Regions from separate parts of the Acidovorax sp. FG60 genome, predicted to be linked through region 3. Evidence: predicted binding sites of a transcription regulator. Region 3 holds the regulator's gene; each other region holds the start of a gene.

Region 1 (5,109 bases), on a different contig from region 3:
CCCAGCACCAGCACGGCGGTGTTGCGGTCGGCGATGACCTTGGCCATGACGAGCCAGAAGGGAATGGCCGTGAGGATGACCGAGAGCACGAAGCCGATCGTGTAGTCGCGCAGGCTGCTGTGCGGTTCCGCGTCGCCGTGGTGGTCGTGGCCGCCATGGTCATGCGCGCCGTGTGCGTGTGTTGTGTGTTGTGCGCTCATAGTTACAGCACTCCCATCAGGTACACAAAGGTGAAGACGCCAATCCAGACCACGTCCAGAAAGTGCCAGAACATCGACAGGCACATCAGGCGGCGGGTGTTGGCAGGGATCAGGCCGTGTTTGCCGATCTGCACCATCAGCACCACCAGCCAGATCAGACCAAAGGTCACGTGCAGGCCGTGGGTGCCCACCAGCGTGAAGAAGGCCGACAGGAAGGCGCTGCGCTGGGGCGTGGCACCCTGGTGGATCAGGTGGGCAAACTCATAGAGTTCGAGGCCCAGGAAGCACAGGCCGAAGAAGCCCGTGACGGCCAGCCACAGCAGCGTGCCTTTCACATCCTTTTGCTGCTTGCGCAGCATGGCAAAACCGAAGGTGATGGACGACAGCAGCAGGAAGGCCGTGTTGATGGCCACCAGCGTCAGGTCGAACAGCTGCGCACCGGTGGGGCCGGCCGCATAGCTGCGGCCCAGCACGCCATAGGTGGCAAACAGGGCGGCAAAGATGAGGCAGTCGCTCATCAGGTAGAGCCAGAAGCCCAGTGCGGTGCCGTTTTCAGGATGGGGCTCGTGCGCAAGGTGATAGTCGCGCGGGGCCAGGGCGCCTGCGGCGGCGCCAGCGTTGAGGCGGAGTTCAGACATGGCGTGCCAGTTGGAGTGTGCGGGCTTCTTCGGTGGCGGCGACTTGGGACGCCGGGATGTAGAAGTCACGCTTGTAGTTGAACGTGTGGATGATCGAAGCCAGCAGCAGCGCCGCGAACGAAACGCCCGCAAGCAGCCACATGTGCCAGATCAGCGCGAAGCCAAAGACCAGCGACAAGGCCGAGATGACCGCGCCCGAGCCGGTGTTGGCAGGCATGTGGATGGGCGCAAAGCCGGCGAGCGGGCGCTGGTATCCATGCTTCTTCATGTCCCACCACGCATCGATTTCATGCACGACGGGGGTGAAGGCAAAGTTGTAGTCGGGCGGGGGCGACGAGGTGGCCCATTCGAGCGTGCGCGCATCCCACGGGTCGCCCGTGTGGTCGCGCAGCTGGTCGCGCTTGAGGTAGCTCACCACGATCTGGATCAGGAAGCAGGCGATGCCCGCAGCAATCATTGCGGCGCCGATGGCGGCGATCACGAACCAGATCTGCAGCGACGGGTCTTCAAAATGGTTGGCGCGGCGCGTGACACCCATCAGACCGAGCACATACAGCGGGCCGAACGCCACCCAGAAGCCCACCACCCACAGCCAGAAGGAGCGCACGCCCCAGGTGCGGTCGAGCTTGTAGCCAAAGGCCTTGGGATACCAGTAGTTGATGCCAGCGAACAGCCCGAACAGCACACCACCGATGATCACGTTGTGGAAGTGGGCGATCAGGAACAGGCTGTTGTGCAGCACGAAGTCGGCCGGGGGCACGGCCAGCAGCACGCCGGTCATGCCGCCAATGGCAAAGGTCACCATGAAGGCCACGGTCCACATCATGGGCAGCTCGAAGCGGATGCGGCCCTTGTACATGGTGAACAGCCAGTTGAAGATCTTCGCGCCCGTGGGGATCGAGATGATCATCGTGGTGATGCCAAAGAAGGTATTCACGCTCGCACCCGAGCCCATGGTGAAGAAGTGGTGCAGCCACACCAGGTACGACAGGATGGTGATCACCACCGTGGCGTAGACCATGGAGGTGTAGCCGAACAGCCGCTTCTTGCAGAACGTGGCCACCACTTCAGAGAAGATGCCAAAGCACGGCAGGATCAGGATGTAGACCTCGGGGTGGCCCCAGATCCAGATCAGGTTCACGTACAGCATGGCGTTGCCGCCCAGGTCGTTCGTGAAGAAGTTGGTGCCGACATAGCGGTCCAGCGACATCAGTACGAGCGCTGCCGTCAGCACCGGGAACGAGGCCACGATCAGCGCGTTGGTGCACAGGGCAGTCCAGGTGAAGACGGGCATGCGCATCAGGTTCATGCCGGGGGCGCGCATCTTGATGATGGTGACGATCAGGTTGATGCCCGAGAGCGTGGTGCCCACCCCCGCAATCTGCAGGGCCCAGATGTAGTAGTCGAGCCCCACGCCGGGGTCCTGCGCCCCCAAGTTGGACAGTGCCAGCCAGCCGGATGTGGAGAACTCGCCCAGGAACAGCGACACCATCACCAGGATCGCGCCTGCCGTGGTCATCCAGAAGCTGAAGTTGTTGAGGAACGGGAACGATACGTCGCGCGCGCCGATCTGCAGCGGCACGAGGTAGTTCATGAGGCCCGTGACCAGTGGCATCGCCACGAAGAAGATCATGATCACGCCGTGGGCGGTGAAGATCTGGTCATAGTGGTGCGGCGGCAGGTAGCCCATGTTGTCGCCAAAGGCCATGGCCTGCTGCAGGCGCATCATCACGGCGTCGGCAAAGCCGCGCAGCAGCATCACGAGGCCGAGGATCATGTACATGATGCCGATGCGCTTGTGGTCGATGCTGCAGATCCAGTCGCGCCACAGCGTGCCCCACAGGCGGAATTTGGTGATGGCGGCCATCACGGCCAGGCCACCCAGCACGGTGGCGACAAAGGTCCAGAGCACGATGGGCTCGTGCGCCATCGGTATGGAATCCCAGGTGATTCGGCCCAGGGCCCAATGGGATGCGGTATCAGGTGCGGAGGACATAAAGGTCTTTGGAAGATGCCAACACCCGCTTGGCACGGGCGCCGACATGGCAAATCAAGGGCGGATCATTGGGCGGAGTTGGCGCGCGGTGCGTGGCGGGCTTCCAGGCTGGCCACCACCTGGGCGGCGTTCTGCGAGGTGCATACGTCCTGCGGCAGATTCAGGCCCACGGCGCGCACATAGGCGTCACCGCCGTTCTCGTCGATGGCCATCATGTGGTGCATGCACATCTTGCCGTCTTCGACACAGCGGTTCAGTACCTTGTCATACAGGCCTTCTTCCACGCTGGCAAAGCGCTGCACGGGGTCGCGCTCGCTTGGCTTGGCCAGGTCCATGTAGGCCTGGCGTGTAAGTGGCTTGCCTTCGGACTTGGTCTTGGCCACCCACTGCGCGAAGTCGCTCTCGCTCAGGCCATGGAACTTGAACGTCATGCCCGAGAAGCCAGCGCCGCTGTAGTGCGAGGACATGCCCTTGTACACGCCCGGTTGGTTGATCACGGCGTTCAGCTCGGTCTGCATGCCGGGCATCGCGTAGATCATGCCGGCGAGGTCGGGCACGTAAAACGCGTTCATCGTGGACGTGGCCGTGAGCTTGAACAGGATGGGGCGGTCCACCGGCGCAGCCAGTTCATTCACGGTGGCAATGCCCAGCTCAGGGTAGAAGAACAGCCACTTCCAGTCCATGGCCACCACCTGCACTTCCATGGGGGTGGATTGGGCGTCCAGCGGTTTGCTGGCCGAGATGCGGTCCAGCGGGCGGTAGGGGTCGAGCTTGTGGGTGCCGATCCAGGTCAGGGCGCCGAGGGCGATGACGATCAAGAGCGGCACGGTCCAGATCACCAGCTCCAGCGTGGTGGAGTGGTGCCAGTCGGGATCGTAGTCGGCCTCGGTGTTGGCAGTGTTGTTCTGGCGGTACTTCCAGGCAAACCACAGGGTGAGGGCAATCACCGGAACGATGATGATCAGCATCAGCAGCGTGGCCTGGATGACCATGTGGCCTTGCTGGGCCGCAATGTCGCCGGCGGGGTTGAGGACGACCGCCTTGCTGCAGCCAGCCAGGCTGCCCAGGGCGGCCATGGCGGCGAGCCAGACAGGCACGCGAGGTAAAGGTAGTTTGGACATGTGACAGGCGCAACCAAGGCGTTTAAGGGTAAACGCGGATAACGAAGTGCCGTCGAATGTAATAGTCCTAGCTTTTTTGTACATTGGACATTTTGTCCAAGGTCAAAGTAATGCGCCCCACTTTGGTGCATTTCCGGCCCCTGCGGTGTTGTCCTGCACACGGCATAGTGAAACCGCACTTGTCCCAGATCAAACTTGCGTGTAGAACCAGAATGTCTTATCCAAACAACGACAAGGAGCCCTGTTCATGAGCAGCCCCGCCTCTGCCACTTACCCTGCGGCCGGCTTTGAAGAAAGCCCCGCCTCTCTCTCGCGGGCTGATACGCATGAAGACGTGACCCCCAGCGAAATTGCTGTGGGCGTGATCATCGGACGCTCGTCCGAGTATTTCGACTTCTTCGTTTTCGGGATCGCCTGCGTTCTCGTCTTCCCGTCCTTCCTCTTTCCATTCCTCTCGCGCCTGGATGGCACGCTGATGGCGTTTGCGCTGCTGGCGGTCGCTTTTGTCGTGCGCCCGGTGGGCACGGCCATTTCCATGGCCATCCAGCGGCGCTGGGGCCGGGGCACCAAGCTGACCATTGCACTGTTCCTGCTGGGCGTGTGCACGGTGGGGATGGCGTTCTTGCCGGGCTACAAGGACGCGGGCCTGACTGCGGTGGTGGCGCTGCTGATCCTGCGCATTGGCCAGGGTCTGGCGCTCGGCGGTTCGTGGGACGGCCTGCCGTCGCTGCTGGCCATGTCGGCGCCCAAGGAACGGCGGGGCTGGTTTGCCATGATCGGGCAATTGGGCGCGCCTGTCGGGTTTGTGCTGGCGGCGGGTCTGTTTGCCTATCTGTACAGCAGCCTCAGCGTGCAGGAATTTCTGGCCTGGGGCTGGCGTTATCCCTTCTTCGTGGCCTTTGCCGTGAACGTGGTGGCCCTGTTTGCCCGCCTGCGCCTGGTGGTGGGGCAGTCATACGCCGAGCTGCTGCAAGAGCGTGAACTGCAGCCCGTGCCTGTGAGCCGTGTGATACGTGACGAAGGCAGCAATGTGGTGCTGGGTGCTTTTGCCGCGCTGGCGAGCTTTGCGCTGTTCCACCTGGTCACGGTGTTCCCGCTGTCTTGGATCACGCTGTATTCGGACCAGCCGGTGACCCAGATTCTGGGCGTGCAGA
Region 2 (5,109 bases), on a different contig from region 3:
CTGGCGCCGCTGTGGCTGCTGGGCGTGGTGCTGTGTTTCGAGCCTATCGTGTTTCGCCAAGGTGCGACCGAGAACGGTGGCAGCTACTGGATGGTGTACTTCGGCATTTCGGCTTTCATCGTGGCTGGCATCCTGCTGGGCCGCAAGCGCATCGCGGCGCGCCTGCCCTCGTTTGAGATCCTGGACGACGTGATGTACAAGTCCATCGCCGTGGGCTTTGCGTTCTTCACCATTGCTACCGTGCTCGGCGCGCTGTGGGCGGCCGAGGCCTGGGGCGGCTACTGGAGCTGGGACCCGAAGGAAACCTGGGCGCTGATCGTCTGGCTCAACTACGCCGCCTGGCTGCACATGCGACTGATGAAGGGGCTGCGCGGCACCGTGTCGGCCTGGTGGGCGCTGGTGGGCCTGGCGGTGACCACGTTCGCGTTTCTGGGGGTGAACATGTTCCTGAGCGGTTTGCACAGCTACGGCACGCTGTGATGGGGTGAGGGCTCAGTCGGGCATCGGGGTGGGGCCGGCAACTATTGCGTCTTCGGTGTAACCTGCGTGGTCTAGGGAACGAACTAACAGTTGTGCTGCTCTACTGCTGCAGCTGTTTCCACCAGACCATGACCGGAGCCTCTCCATGCTGATCCCTTCGCGCGATTCGGGTTTCAACCACCCCCACTCCTCCGAAATCACACCCCGCGCGGTCTACGAAGACCGGCGCCAGATGCTCAAGCTCATGGCGGGCGGCGCTGCAGGTGCCGCGATGGCGGCCTGGGCAGGCCGCGAGGCACTGGCGCAGCAGGCGCAGGTGGTGCGGCCCAACAAGCTGGCTGCGCTGGCGGGTGCCAAGTCCACCGTGGCGGGTGCGGTCACGATGGAAAAGCTCACTGACTACAAAGACGCGAGCACCTACAACAACTTCTACGAATTCGGCACCGACAAGGCCGACCCCGCGCGCAATGCCCACACACTCAAGACCACGCCCTGGACGGTGGAAGTGGAAGGGCTGGTCAAGAAGCCGGGTAAATACGGCATCGAAGACCTGATCAAGCTCAGCGCACAGGAGGAGCGCATCTACCGCCTGCGCTGCGTGGAAGGCTGGTCCATGGTCATCCCCTGGGTGGGTTATTCGCTGGCCGAACTGATCAAGCGTGTGGAGCCCCAGGGTAGCGCCAAGTATGTGGAATTTGTGACGCTGGCCGACAAGGCCACCATGCCTTTTGTCGGATCGCGCGTGCTCGACTGGCCCTATGTGGAAGGCCTGCGCATGGACGAGGCAATGAACCCTCTCACACTGCTGGCTTTTGGCATGTATGGCGAAGTGCTGCCCAACCAGAACGGGGCGCCTGTTCGCCTGGTGGTGCCGTGGAAGTACGGCTTCAAGAGCGCCAAAAGCATTGTCAAGATTCGCTTTGTCGAGAAAGAACCCGGCACGGCATGGAACAAGGCGGCCAAGCAGGAATACGGCTTTTACTCAAACGTGAACCCTGAGGTGGACCACCCTCGCTGGAGCCAGGCCACCGAGCGACGCATTGGCGAAGATGGCCTGTTTGCCAAAAAGCGCAAGACGCTCATGTTCAACGGCTATGAAGCCCAGGTGGGGCAGCTGTACGCGGGCATGGACCTCAAGAAGTTCTACTGATCTTCATTCGCCTTTTTTCTCCGCTTGACGTGTAGGTAAAGCGGCAGAAGAGGGGCGCGGATCACCATGCGCAAACTCTTCCTCCATTCTGCCGCCAAGCCCGTGGTCTTTGCACTGTGCCTGCTTCCGTTGGCGTGGCTGGTCTACGCTGCGGCGGCCAATCAGCTGGGCGCCAATCCGGCCGAGGCCCTGATCCGCGCCACGGGTGACTGGACGCTGCGCGCGCTCTGTCTGGTGCTGGCCGTTACGCCGCTGCGCGTGGTCACTTCCACGCCCCAGCTTGCGCGCTTTCGGCGCATGCTGGGCCTGTTCGTGTTCTTCTACGGCCTGCTGCACCTGCTGAGCTACGCCTGGTTCGACATGGGTTTTGATGGGACCGACATCGTGCGCGACATCATCAAGCGGCCTTTCATCCTGGTCGGGTCTCTGGCGCTGCTGGTGCTCACGCTGCTTGCCGCCACATCGTTCAACCGCGCGATCAAGGCTTTGGGCGCAAAGCGCTGGCAGGCGCTGCACCGCAGCGTATACGCAGTGGCGGGCCTGGCCATCCTGCACTTCTTCTGGATGCGCGCTGGCAAGAATGATTTTGGCGAGGTGGCGGTGTATGCGGCGGTTTTGTCAGCTTTGCTGGGCTGGCGACTGTGGCACCGGCTGCGCAAGCGTCGGCCAACCCAGGGTACGGCGGGGGCCAAGGCATCCCAAGCCGCCCGCACGTCGTAGCGCTGTGCTTGTGGAATTATTTGCTATATAAATAATAGCTGCTGGCGCTTTATGGTAAAGCGCCAGCAGCAAATTTAGCCTGAAATTCCAAGACCTGTGGCTATCGCGCCGGTGCCGCGCGCATCTGCCGGGTCACAGGATCGATGTAACCGGTGGGAATCTGGTAGGCCCGATCGTCAAACAGGTCGATGCCACACATGAGGTTCTCGATCCAGCTGAAGAAATCGCTGATCGCCTGCTTGCCCATGATGGGCGCGCCATGCTGTGGCACCAGCATGGCGATATCCAGTTGCCGTGCCATGCGGACCCACAGCCGCAGGATCTTGTTGGACACCATATAGCGGCGGTGAAATCCCTCCATGCGCGGGATGTGGGCCTGGAGGTCGGTCACTGGCACACGAGCCTCGGCGCCCGACATCATCGACACCCCCAGGTCGCCGGTGAACAGGATGCGGCTGACCGGGTCGTAGAAGTGAAAGTTGCCCTCGGAGTGCATGAAGTGCGCAGGCAGCAGCACCAGTTCATGGCGGCCCAGGGGCAGATGCCCGCCACTGTCGGGCACACCGATGACGCGATTTTCCGTCTTGCCTACCTTGGTGAAGTGGGGCGCAAAACGTTCCCAGACGCGTGAGATCACCAGGTCGGCCTTGGTGCTGGTCATCCAGCGATCCAGCGAGGCAATGATGTCTGGGTCTGCATGCGAAGCGATCAGGTACGACAGCTTGTGCGGTGGGAAGTGCTTGGTCATCCCCATGAACAGCTCGTTGAAGGCCAGGTTGCCACCGGGGTCGATGATGGCGCCGGTGTCGTCGTCCACGATCAGAAACTGGTTGGCCTGAACGGCCTGACCGTCTTCTTCGATGAGGTCGGTGAACATCAGACAAGCATGGTTCTTGTCGCGGTAGAGTTCGAGGGCCATGGCCATCCTGCGGTGCAATAAAGCACGAACTGTACGATTGACCCTCTGAGACGTCCTTGATAGAAATCAAGTGCCTTGGTGGTATTGGTGGCCAGAACCGTTGTCCCGGCCCTTCTGCCGCTTTTCAGCGCGGCGCTGACGCTGCGGCTGCGGGGGGCTGCGCAGGGCTGGCGGTACCGACGCCGGGGGTCAAGGTCTGGGGCAGGGTCGCACGCTGCGCAGCTGCCGGACTGCTGGGCAAATACAGGGGGCCCCGTTGACCGCAACCTGCAAGGGCTGCCGCACTGGCAGCAAGGACAAGCGTCCTGACTAGAATTTGGGAAGCTTTCAACATGCGCAAATTGTAATGACCGACCTCGAATTCATGGACCACGCCGAAAAACTGCTGCTTGCCGTCGAGCGCAGCTGCGATCGCATCAACGATGCGACCGATGCCGATGTGGACGCCCAGCGCTCCGGGGGCATGGTGACATTGACGTTCCCCAACCGTAGCCAGATCGTCATCAATCTGCAAAAACCTCTGCACGAGGTGTGGATGGCCGCGCGGTCCGGTGGTTACCACTACCGGTTTGACGGCCAAGCCTGGCAGGACACCAAAGGAGCTGGCGAGTTCTTTGAGTGCCTGAGCCGCGACGCAGCCGCCCAAGCGGGTTTGCCACTGCAGTTTTCAGCGTGAGCCACCCTCCTGGGTGGCTCACGTCTCTCAGGTAGATGGAAGAGCGTCCGCAACGCCATCAGTTGCGGAACAGGTCCAGGATGCGGTTCCGCTCTTCGGTGGGCGGTGGCGCTTGTGGAGCCACAGCGGGTGATGCGGATCGGTCATCGAGACCCACACTTGGAATACCGCTGTTGCGCGCGTACTCGTCGTAGAACCATTCCCCGCCGACATTGACCACGCCAGCGGGCACTGTGGGCTCCATGACGGGGACACCCTTGAGTGCACGTTCCATGAAATTGATCCATACCGGCAGGCTGAGGCCGCCCCCTGTTTCGCGGCTACCCAGGTTACGCGGCGTGTCGTAGCCAATCCAGGTCACTGCAGCGATCGTGGGTTGGTATCCGGCAAACCATGCGTCCACAGAATCGTTGGTGGTCCCGGTTTTTCCGTAGAGGTCTGGCCGCTTCAGAGTTGCTTGCGCCCGCGCTGCGGTACCGGAGCGCGTGACCTCTTGCAGCAAGCTGTTCATCACGAAGGCGTTGCGGGCATCAATGGCGCGCGGTTGTTCGCTGGTGACCGGCGGAGTCGTTTCAGAGATGACGCGACCCTTGTGGTCGGTGACCTTGGTGATCAGCCAGGGGTTCACGCGGTATCCGCCGTTGGCAAAGACGGAATAGGCCGTAGCCATTTGCAGGGGTGTGACGGAGCCCGCGCCCAACGCCATGGTGAGGTAGGCCGGGTGCTTTTCAGCATCGAAGCCAAAGCGGGATACCCACTCCTGCGCGGTCTTCGGCCCGACGGCCTGCAAGATGCGGATCGAGATCATGTTCTTGGACTTGGCCAGTCCCGTGCGCATGCTCATGGGGCCGTCGTACTTGCCATCGTAGTTCTTGGGCTCCCATGGTTGGCCACCGGTCACCCCTGCATCAAAGAACAGAGGGGCGTCGTTGATGACCGTTGCGGGCGTGAACCCTTTCTCCAGTGCCGCAGAGTAGATGAAGGGTTTGAAGCTCGACCCGGGTTGGCGCCATGCCTGTGCGGCGTGGTTGAACTTGTTCTTGTCGAAATCAAATCCGCCGACCAGCGCCCGGATGGCTCCAGTGCGCGGGTCCAGTGCCACCAGGGCGCCTTCGACTTCGGGCAGCTGTGTAATTTCCCAGGCGTTCTTGGGTGTTTTCACCA
Region 3 (5,109 bases):
CCTGGATCACCATCATCAAACCCCACGCCATCACCGCAACATGCATCAGGGTCCACGCAGGGCGAAGTGCCACGGTCTGCTGGGTCACCCATGCCAGGCTGTCCATGGCCCATGCAGCCAAGCCACCCGCCATAGCGTACCCGGCCAAGCGGCCAGCATGAAAAGCGACGGCGCGCTGAATGACACCGCCACGGGGCACCCACTGCACTGTCTGCACCGTCAGGGGAGTTGCCTGTGGCTGCGCATCGCCACCGGCTGTGGACGCCATGCCCCCACCGCCCTGCCCGATCAATGCCCCACAAGGCGCAGAACACATGGCCAAACAATGGGACCCGCCAACGAGCCCCATCAGCAAGGCGGTTGAGGCGACCGTAGCAATCATGAGGATCAGATGATGCGCGAAAAACGGGCGCGGTTGCGGTCAGCCTGCAGGTAACGGTCAAAGACCATGGCAATGCCACGCACAAAGAACCAGCCCATGGCAGTGACCTCGACCCCATCGGGCCGCACCACCACAAGCCCCTGCTCGGCCATGGTTTCCAGTTGCGCCAGCTCCGCAGAGAAGTAGTGGCGAAAGTCGATCAACCACGCTTGCTCCATGGGCTCAAACAACAGCTCGCCTTGGCACATCAAGGCCATGATGACGGCGCGGCGCACAAGATCGTCGCGCGTCAGGGCCAACCCACGAACGACGGGCAGGCGCCCCTGATTCAGAAAATCGTAATACTCATCCAGGGTCTTGGCATTTTGGCTGTAGGTGGCTCCGACCCGGCCAATCGCAGACACCCCCAGGCCGATCAGGTCGCAATCAGGTTGCGTACTGTAGCCCTGGAAGTTGCGGTGCAGACGCCCCTGGCGCTTGGCGACTGCCAATGCATCCTCAGGCAATGCAAAGTGGTCCATGCCCACATACACGTACCCAGCATCCATAAAGGCGTCCAGCGAACGGGAGAGCATCGACACCTTGCCTGCAGCAGCTGGCAACTCGGCCGAAACAATACGGCGCTGAGGCTTGAAACGTTCTGGCAGATGGGCATACGCGTACAACGCGATACGGTCAGGCCGCAGCTGCGTAACCTGGGCCAGCGTGCGGTCAAACGACTCTGGCGTCTGCCGAGGCAGGCCGTAGATCAAATCCACATTGATGGATTCAAAACCCAGCGAACGTGCGGACTCCACCAGCGAAAACACCTGCTCGGCAGGCTGTATGCGGTGAACGGCCTTTTGAACCTCGGGATCGAAATCCTGCACCCCAAAGCTCAGTCGGTTGAACCCCAGTTCCGCCAGCACTGCAAGGCGGTCCGCATTGACGGTGCGAGGGTCCACCTCAATCGAATACTCCCCGCCCGGCGCCAACGAAAAGCTGCGTTTGAGCATGCCCATCAGCTCCCGCAAGCCCTCGTCCGATAGAAAAGTGGGCGTGCCACCACCCAGGTGAAGCTGACTCACCACCTGCCCCGTGCCGCAGTGTGCTGTGTGCAAGTCAATCTCGCGGCTCAAATACCGCAAATACACCTCTGCACGATCATGGTGTTTGGTGATGATCTTGTTGCATGCGCAGTAGTAACAAAGGGACTCGCAAAAGGGGATGTGCACGTACAAAGACAGCGGCAAGGCCTTCGTCATGGAGCCCAGTCTGCGCTGCTCCAAGGCAAGCGCGTAGTCGTCCTGCCCAAAGGCCTCGACGAAACGGTCAGCTGTTGGGTAAGAGGTATAACGGGGCCCTGGCACGTCGAAACGGCGCAGCAGCTCGGGCGAAACAGCGGTCATGGGCAAATTCCTTGCGTACACTTCGACTGTGCCGTAAGCTGCACTCCATGTCCTTGACCTGCATCAAGTGATGGGCCGGGACGAACAGCGACAATTTGATGCACATCAGTCGCCCACCCGCACCCAAAGGCCCAGCCTGTTAGGCATATGGGGCGATATGCTCAAACCTTACCCAGCCTCTGTTCCTATGAACCCGCTCACCATCAAAGTCGCCTGCTCCAACTGCAACCTGCGCGAGCTGTGCATGCCGGTGGGGCTGAGCGAGGAACAGCTGCAACGCATTGACGAGGTCGTTGCCGTTCGCCGCAAGATCAAACGCGGTGGAACCCTTTTCCGCAACGGCGAATCCTTCACCTCGCTCTATGCCATTCGAACCGGCTTCTTCAAAACATGTGTAGCCACCGAAGACGGGCGTGACCAGGTCACGGGTTTTCAGATGGCAGGCGAGATCATCGGCCTTGATGGCATCGTGAATGACCACCACACCTGCGATGCGGTGGCCCTGGAAGACGCGGAAGTCTGCGTCATGCCCTTTGACCGCATCGAAGAACTGTCCCGCGAAGTCACCGCCTTGCAGCACCATGTGCACAAGATCATGAGCCGCGAGATTGTCCGTGAGCATGGCGTGATGCTGCTCCTGGGCAGCATGCGCGCTGAGGAGCGCCTGGCCGCGTTCCTGCTCAATCTGGTTCAGCGCCTGCACGCCCGGGGGTTCTCGCAGTCCGAGCTCGTGCTGCGCATGACCCGCGAAGAGATCGGTAGCTACCTGGGCCTCAAGCTCGAAACCGTGAGCCGCACCTTCTCCAAGTTCGTGGAAGAAGGCATTGTCGAGGTCAAGCAGCGCCATGTGCGCATCCTGGAGACCGAGGCCCTCAAGCGCATCGTGAACAACCAGCAAGCCTGCCACTGAACCTGCTGTCGTCTGCCATCCTGGCAGTCCTCACCACATTGACCTTTGCCAATAGGTGGCACTACCGCTCAAGGGCACGATGATGTCTTGCGGCAGTCATCGGGACGCTCGCCTTCGGGAACCGGGCAACGGTTAAGTTCAAACGGTGACATGGCCAGCAGCGTGGTCAACGCGCTGGATGCCATCGTGATTATCCAGAACGCAAAAAAGGCCAGCGTGTACACGCCCTGCCGTGACAATGCCAACGGCTGCCCAAACCAGTGCAGGTCTTGCGGATCCACCATCGCAAAAACCAGCATTTCCATCACACCGGCCATCAAAAAGGCCGGCCAGGCAATCCACATCACGCGTTGCATCCACATTGGTTTGTCTCCTGGTAAGGCCGTGCAGGCATGCTGCCCGGCCAGGTGGGTTCAGCGCGGCTGGTCCTGGACCGGGGTGGCCGCGTGGTTGCGGCCCTTCATGGCTGGCAACAGGCTTTTTTCTGGGGTGGCCAGTGTCTTGTTGATCTCGATGCCCTGGCGGTAATAATCTTCCGCGACCACAGGGTCGGGGCGCGATATCGCGAGCCACAGGGTCACAAACCCTGCAATGATCACGATCACGGGACCGGCGATGATCAGCCACACATGGCCAAACCTCCACCAGGGTGCAGCGGCAGAAGGGGCAGTGCCGAGGGCGGAACTGGATGGCATGGTGCTTACTCCTCAAAAATTATCTTGCTCAAAGCAAGACCCGCGAAGGTCTTGCACCGGGTCGCTCGCTGCGTTATCGCGGCACCAGAAACACGGATTTCTCGCTCACATGGGCGTCCGCGCCCAAGGCCTGCACATCGAACTGCACGGCATGTGATCCCGAAGGGGCTGATCCATACGGTATCTGCAGACGGACGGCCACCCACCGGGACTCCGCCGCACCGATGTCCACCTCGGCATCAGAAGCGACTTCCAGCCCTTCAAGGCCACGCACACTGATGCGATAGCGCTGGGGGCCTTCAGTGGCGTTCATGATCTGCAGGCGGTAGATGTTCTCCAGCTTTCCACCTGCCACGATGCGCGACAGCGCCGCCCGATCACGGACCACATCCACCTTCAAAGGCGTGCGTGTGACAAGGCTGGCCATCATGCCTACGCACAGGGCCACCAGAACCGCGCTGTATATCAGCACTCGTGGCCGCAGCACACGGCGCAGGATCTGCGACTGACTCCACCGTTTGGCCACGCCGTTCTGCGTAGAAAACCGGATGAGCCCGCGCGGATACTGCATCTTGTCCATCACGGTATTGCAGGCGTCCACGCACAGGCCACAGCCGATGCATTCGTACTGCAAGCCCTTGCGAATGTCGATGCCCACAGGGCACACCTGCACACACAGCGAGCAGTCAATGCAATCGCCCAACCCCTGGGCTTTGTAGTCGATGTTCTTCTTGCGCGGCCCACGCTGCTCACCGCGTTCTGGGTCGTAGGTAACGATCAGCGTGTCCTTGTCGAACATGGCGCTCTGAAAGCGCGCATAGGGACACATGTATTTGCACACCTGTTCGCGCATATAGCCGGCATTGCCATAGGTGGCAAAGCCATAAAACAGTACCCAGAAAATCTGCCAGCCACCCTGCACCGCCAGCAGCTCTGCCCCGAGTTCGCGGATGGGCACGAAATAACCCACGAACGTGAACCCCGTCCACAACGCCACGACAATCCAGATGACCTGCTTGAAAAACTTCTTGCGAACCTTCTCGAAGGTCCAGGGCCCATTGTCCAGCCGAAGCCGTGCACTGCGATCACCTTCGATCTTGTGCTCGATCCACATGAACATTTCGGTGTAGACCGTTTGCGGGCACGCAAATCCACACCAAAGCCGCCCCGCCACCGCCGTAAACAGGAACAGCGACAACGCCGAGATAATGAGCAGGCCCGTGAGATAGATGAAATCCTGGGGGTACAGAACCAGGCCGAAGATGTAGAACCGCCGAGCCCCCAGGTCAAACAGCACCATCTGGCGCTGCCCCCATTCAAACCACGGCAGCCCGTAGAAAACGATCTGCGTGAGAAACACCATACCCCAGCGCCAACGCGCGAAGAGGCCACTGATGGAACGCGGGTAGATCTTCTTTTGCGCTTCGTACAGGGAAACAATCTCGCCCTGCGATGAGGCATCGGACGCAACCGGCGCTATCGGGATGACCTTGCGAGCAGGCTCGCTGGGTGGGTTCATGATGGTATCGGTCCGTTTGCTTCGTGGTTCTCAGTTTGCGCTGCCCCCTGGAGCTGTGCCTGGGCACTGCTCCAAGTGGCCAAGGCTCAGCGTGCAGCGGCCTGGGTGCCGTTCGACAAGCCCCAGACATAGGCCGACAGCACACCGATCTGCGCTTCTGTCAGCTTGTCCGCCTGGGCGGGCATCTGGTTAACCTTGCCGTTGTTGACCATGGC

Evidence for each region. Region 3 encodes FNR, which switches genes on or off when oxygen is low (the NO sensors DNR and NnrR bind a similar motif). Its sites were predicted from a motif close to TTGATNNNNATCAA; they were not measured.
Region 1: cyoA (ubiquinol oxidase subunit II) is a predicted target of FNR. The motif match lies at 4,135-4,148, and genes of this name have one in related genera.
Region 2: ACODS0_RS14905 (oxygen-binding di-iron domain-containing protein) is a predicted target of FNR. The motif match lies at 3,326-3,339, and genes of this name have one in related genera.

Annotation. Positions count from the first base shown of each region.
Region 1 is NZ_JBMDJC010000014.1:31,420-36,528, forward strand. Features, by position in the region: gene cyoD (cytochrome o ubiquinol oxidase subunit IV) at 1-200, opposite strand, end outside; gene cyoC (cytochrome o ubiquinol oxidase subunit III) at 203-838, opposite strand; gene cyoB (cytochrome o ubiquinol oxidase subunit I) at 831-2,834, opposite strand; gene cyoA (ubiquinol oxidase subunit II) at 2,900-3,955, opposite strand; gene ACODS0_RS19340 (MFS transporter) at 4,203-5,109, shown strand, end outside.
Region 2 is NZ_JBMDJC010000009.1:79,691-84,799, forward strand. Features, by position in the region: gene ccsB (c-type cytochrome biogenesis protein CcsB) at 1-480, shown strand, start outside; gene msrP (protein-methionine-sulfoxide reductase catalytic subunit MsrP) at 626-1,630, shown strand; gene msrQ (protein-methionine-sulfoxide reductase heme-binding subunit MsrQ) at 1,697-2,350, shown strand; gene ACODS0_RS14905 (oxygen-binding di-iron domain-containing protein) at 2,451-3,269, opposite strand; gene lptM (LPS translocon maturation chaperone LptM) at 3,394-3,603, opposite strand; gene cyaY (iron donor protein CyaY) at 3,616-3,945, shown strand; gene ACODS0_RS14920 (penicillin-binding protein 1A) at 4,004-5,109, opposite strand, start outside.
Region 3 is NZ_JBMDJC010000007.1:242,579-247,687, forward strand. Features, by position in the region: gene ACODS0_RS12925 (sulfite exporter TauE/SafE family protein) at 1-382, opposite strand, end outside; gene hemN (oxygen-independent coproporphyrinogen III oxidase) at 388-1,770, opposite strand; gene fnr (fumarate/nitrate reduction transcriptional regulator Fnr) at 1,958-2,680, shown strand; gene ACODS0_RS12940 (hypothetical protein) at 2,749-3,042, opposite strand; gene ACODS0_RS12945 (FixH family protein) at 3,094-3,375, opposite strand; gene ccoG (cytochrome c oxidase accessory protein CcoG) at 3,449-4,894, opposite strand; gene ccoP (cytochrome-c oxidase, cbb3-type subunit III) at 4,981-5,109, opposite strand, start outside.